DNA from 2 places in the Nocardioides sp. LML1-1-1.1 genome. Region 2 is predicted to be linked to the other one. Evidence: riboswitches for the same ligand, from Rfam matches in the RefSeq annotation. Region 2 holds a riboswitch; the other holds the start of a gene.
The links. Region 2 has a riboswitch for thiamine pyrophosphate ahead of thiE (thiamine phosphate synthase). Riboswitches for the same ligand answer to the same signal wherever they lie in the genome.
Positions count from the first base shown of each region.

Region 1 (2,191 bases), on a different contig from region 2:
GGCCACCGTCCTCGGTCACGAGTACGACGCGGAGGTGGCCCTCGGCATCGAGGAGAAGCCCGCCCTCGAGCTGCTCCACCGCGCCGCCGCCGGCGAGCTCGACGAGGGTCCCTTCCTGGCGCCGTTGCGCACCGCCGGCGCCGCCGAGATCGCCGAGCTGTGGGCGGCCGGCCCGCCGGACCTCCCCGAGGCCGTCGACTGGGCCTTCCCCGACGTCTGGCTGGAGGGCGACCGCTCCTTCGAGGTCGGCCGCCGCACCCTCGACGCCGTGCACACCCCGGGCCACACGCCCGGCCACTACGTCTACGCCGACCAGGTCGAGGGGGTGCTCTTCTCCGGCGACCACGTGCTGCCCACGATCACCCCGTCCATCGGCTTCACCGTGCCGCAGACCGACCAGCCGCTCGGCCAGTTCATGGCGTCCCTGGCCCGGGTCCGGCAGCTGCCGGACCTGCGGATCCTCCCGGCGCACGGTCCGGTGGCCCCCTCGACGTACAAGCGGGTGGACGAGCTGCTCGCCCACCACGAGTCCCGCCTCGACCAGTGCGCCGACTCGTTGCGCGCCCGCGGCGCGGTGACCTCGCTGGTCGTCGCCAAGGACCTCGGCTGGACCCGCCACGAGCGCGCCTTCGGCGACCTCGACGTGTTCAGCCAGGGGATGGCCGCGATGGAGACGATGGCGCACCTGGAGCTGCTCGTCGCGCGCGGCCAGGCCACCAGCGAGGACCACCCCGACGGTCTCGTCTTCACCGCCGTAGACTGAGCGGGTCAGACAGGGGAGCCCACCAGGGCTGAGAGTGCGCACCGCGCAGACCCTCCGAACCTGATCCGGTTAGCACCGGCGAAGGGAGTCACCCGATGCGCATCCGCGCGCTCACCGGCCTCACCGCGCTCGCCCTCCTGGCGGGCGGCTGCTCGCTCGTCGGCCAGGAGGACGACGGCGCCCAGGGGGTGAAGCAGACCCAGGTCACCCTGGTCACCCACGAGTCCTTCGACCTCCCGAAGGACCTGGTCGCGACGTTCGAGAAGGACACCGGCTACGACCTGAAGATCAGCAAGCTGGCCGACGCCGGCACGCTGACCAACCAGCTCGTGCTCACCAAGGACAAGCCGGTCGGTGACGTGGTCTTCGGCATCGACAACGCCTTCGCCACCCGGGCGATCGAGGAGGGTGTCTTCAGCGGCTACGCGCCGGCGTTGCCCGCCGGTGCGGAGCAGTACGAGCTCCCCGGCGACGGCGACGACGCGCTGACCCCGGTCGACACCGGAGCGGTCTGCGTCAACGTCGACAGCGCCTGGTTCCGCGACCAGGGCGTCCCGGAGCCCCAGACCCTGGACGACCTGACGAAGCCGGCCTACCGGGACCTGTTCGTCGTCCCCGCCGCCAGCACCAGCTCGCCCGGCCTGGCCTTCCTGCTCGCCACCATCGGCCGCTACGGCGAGGACTGGACCGGCTACTGGAAGCGCCTGGTCGCCAACGGCACCAAGGTCGTGAAGGGCTGGACCGAGGCCTACTTCGAGGACTTCACCTTCTCCGGCGGTGACCGTCCGATCGTGGTGTCCTACGACTCCTCGCCGGCCTTCACCCTCGACAAGGCGGGCAGGAAGACGTCGACCCGGGCGCTGCTCGACGGCTGCTTCCGGCAGGTGGAGTACGCCGGAGTGCTGAAGAGCGGGTCCACCAACACCGACGGCGCGCACGCGGTGATCGACTGGCTGCTCTCGCCGGAGGTGCAGGCGGCGCTGCCCGGCTCGATGTACGTCTTCCCGGTCGCCGAGGACACGACGCTGCCGGCCGAGTGGGCGGAGTTCGCGAAGCGGCCGGAGAAGACCGAGCAGGTCGACCCGGCCGAGATCGCCGAGAAGCGGAAGGCGTGGCTGGAGGAGTGGACCGACCTCACCTCGCGATGAGCCTCGACCGGACGGCCCGACGGGCGGCGTACGTCGCGCTGGCCGTCGTCCCGGTCGCGGTGGTGGCGGTCTTCTTCGTGCTCCCCGTGGGCGCGATGCTGCACCGTGGGCTGTGGCCGGAGGGCCGGTTCGCCCCGGGCGCGGTGCTCGACGTGCTGGCGCGCCCGCGCACCGGGCGGGTGCTGTGGTTCACGCTCTGGACGAGCACGCTGGCCACCACGCTCGCGGTCGCGCTGGGCCTGCCGGCGGCGTACGTCCTGCACCGGCTGCGCTTCCCCGG
Region 1 is NZ_JBEGHK010000006.1:68,758-70,948, forward strand. It holds gene MRBLML1_RS19485 (MBL fold metallo-hydrolase) at 1-763, shown strand, start outside; TPP riboswitch at 765-867, shown strand; gene MRBLML1_RS19490 (thiamine ABC transporter substrate-binding protein) at 859-1,911, shown strand; gene MRBLML1_RS19495 (ABC transporter permease) at 1,887-2,191, shown strand, end outside.
Region 1: linked by a shared signal. The riboswitch ahead of MRBLML1_RS19490 (thiamine ABC transporter substrate-binding protein) and the one ahead of thiE (thiamine phosphate synthase) in region 2 are both predicted to bind thiamine pyrophosphate.

Region 2 (2,191 bases):
GACGGTGACGTCGGCGCCGCTCGCCGCCTCCCCCACCGGCACCCGCTCCAGCAGGGCCGCGCACACCGCCCGCGGGTCCACGCTGGCCTCGCCCGGCAGCAGCGCGCCCCCGGCCACCCGGCCCAGCGCCGGTTCGGCCTGCCGCACGGCCGCGCGGTCGAGCGCCACCACGTCCCGGCCGTGCCGGGCCAGCAGGGCGGCCTGCCGCTCCACCTGCTGGAGGTCGCCGGCGTCGTGACCCACCAGCAGGGTGCCCTCGCTCCGCAGCGCCACCCCGAGCCGCGCGGCCAGGTCCGGCCACAGGTCCAGCGAGGCGAGCCCGAGCCGGAGCAGGTCCTCCTCGCCGTACCAGACCTCGGCGGCGGGGCTCAGCATCCCCGCGGCGGCGTACGACGCCCCGCGGGCCGGGCGCGGGTCGACCACCGTCACGGCGTGCCCGCGGCGGGCCAGCTCCTCGGCGACCGTCAGCCCGACGATGCCCGCCCCGAGCACCTCCACGCGCATCAGCCGACCGCCGTCACGAGCTCCTTCGCTGCTGCCACGGGATCGGGTTGTCGCCAGATCGCACCGATGACGGCCACGCCGTGGGCCCCCGCGGCGCGGGCCTCGGCGGCCGTCGCGGCGTCGAGGCCGCCGATGGCCACCAGCGGCAGCACACCGACCGCCTCCCGGACCGCCGCGATGCCGAGCGGCGCGGGCAGGCCCGGCTTGGACACGGTCGGGAGGAGCGGCCCGAAACCGGCGTAGTCCGCGCCCGCCTCCGCCGCGGCCTCGACCGCCGCGCGGTCACGGCAGGTGGCACCGACCACCAGCCCCGGCGCGAGCCGCCGGGCGTCGGCGACGGCGAGGTCGTCGGCGCCGAGGTGGACGCCGTCGGCGCCGGCCGCCAGGGCCACGTCGAGCCGGTCGTCGACGAGCACGCGGGCGCCGTGCGGGCGGACGGCGGCCAGCACCGCCGCCGTCAGCGCGACGAGGTCGCGGGTGGTCAGGTCCTTGGCGCGGACCTGGAAGCCGTCGACCCCGGCGCCGGCCAGGGCGGGCAGCAGGGTGAGGTCGTCCCGTTCGGACACCAAGCAGAAAAGCCGAGCAGTCATCTCAGTCCGTTCCTTCGCCGGCATGATCCGGATCAGGTGTGACGGTCGGAGCGGCTCCAGCTCCCTCTCAGCCCGCTGCCGCGGACTCCCGTGGGTGGTCGTCCCTCACGCTAGCGCACGGTCTCCAGCGGCCAGGTAGCGGCGCACGGCCAGCGCCGCGGCACGGCCGGCCCGGTTGCCGCCGATGGTGCTCGCCGAGGGTCCGTGGCCGACCAGCTGGACCCGCGGGTCGCGCTCGGCCGTGGTCGCGGTCTGCACGTCGGAGCCGCTCTGCAGCAGGGCGATCCCGCCGTGCTCGCTGCGCAGGTGGAGGGGCGCCAGGTGGCCGACCGCGGGCCGGAACCCGGTGGCCCAGAGGATCACCTCGACCGGCTCGAACGTGCCGTCGGCCCAGCGCACGCCGTCCGGCTCGATCCGCTCGAACATCGGCCGCCGCCGTTCGTAGGTCCCCAGCCGCGCGGCCTCCTGCTCCTGCGGGCGCAGCCCCAGCCCGGTCACGCTGACGACGCTCGCCGGCGGCAGCCCGGCACGGACCCGCTCCTGGACCAGCTCGATCGCGTGCCGCCCGACGCTCTCGTCGAAGTGCTCGCGCCACACCGGCGGGCGCCGGGTCACCCACAGCACGTCGGTGCGCGGAGCGAGCTCGCCGAGGAACTGCACCGCCGAGGCGCCGCCACCCACGACGAGGACCCGCTTGCCGTCGAAGTGCGCCGCACCGGGGTAGTCCGCCGTGTGCAGCTGCTCGCCGCGGAACTCCCCCGCCCCCGGGTACGACGGCACGAACGGCCGGGTCCAGGTGCCGGTCGCGTTGACCAGCGTCCGCGTCGTCCACTCCCGCGCACCGGCGTGCACCACCAGCAGCTCGCCGGCGGAGGTCACCCGGTCCACGCGCACCGGCCGGACCACCGGCAGGGCGTGCTCGCGCTCGTAGCGCGCGAACCAGTCCGCGAGCACCACGTTCGCCCGGTCACCCGACCCGCCCGGCGCCGGCGCGTCCGGGAGGTCGGCCACCCCGTGCACGTCGTTCATCGTCAAGGAGTCCCAGCGGTGCTGCCAGGCGCCGCCCGGACGGTCGTTCGCGTCGAGGAGGACGTGAT
Region 2 is NZ_JBEGHK010000001.1:156,281-158,471, forward strand. It holds gene MRBLML1_RS00720 (FAD-dependent oxidoreductase) at 1-498, opposite strand, end outside; gene thiE (thiamine phosphate synthase) at 504-1,094, opposite strand; TPP riboswitch at 1,087-1,196, opposite strand; gene MRBLML1_RS00730 (FAD-dependent oxidoreductase) at 1,200-2,191, opposite strand, start outside.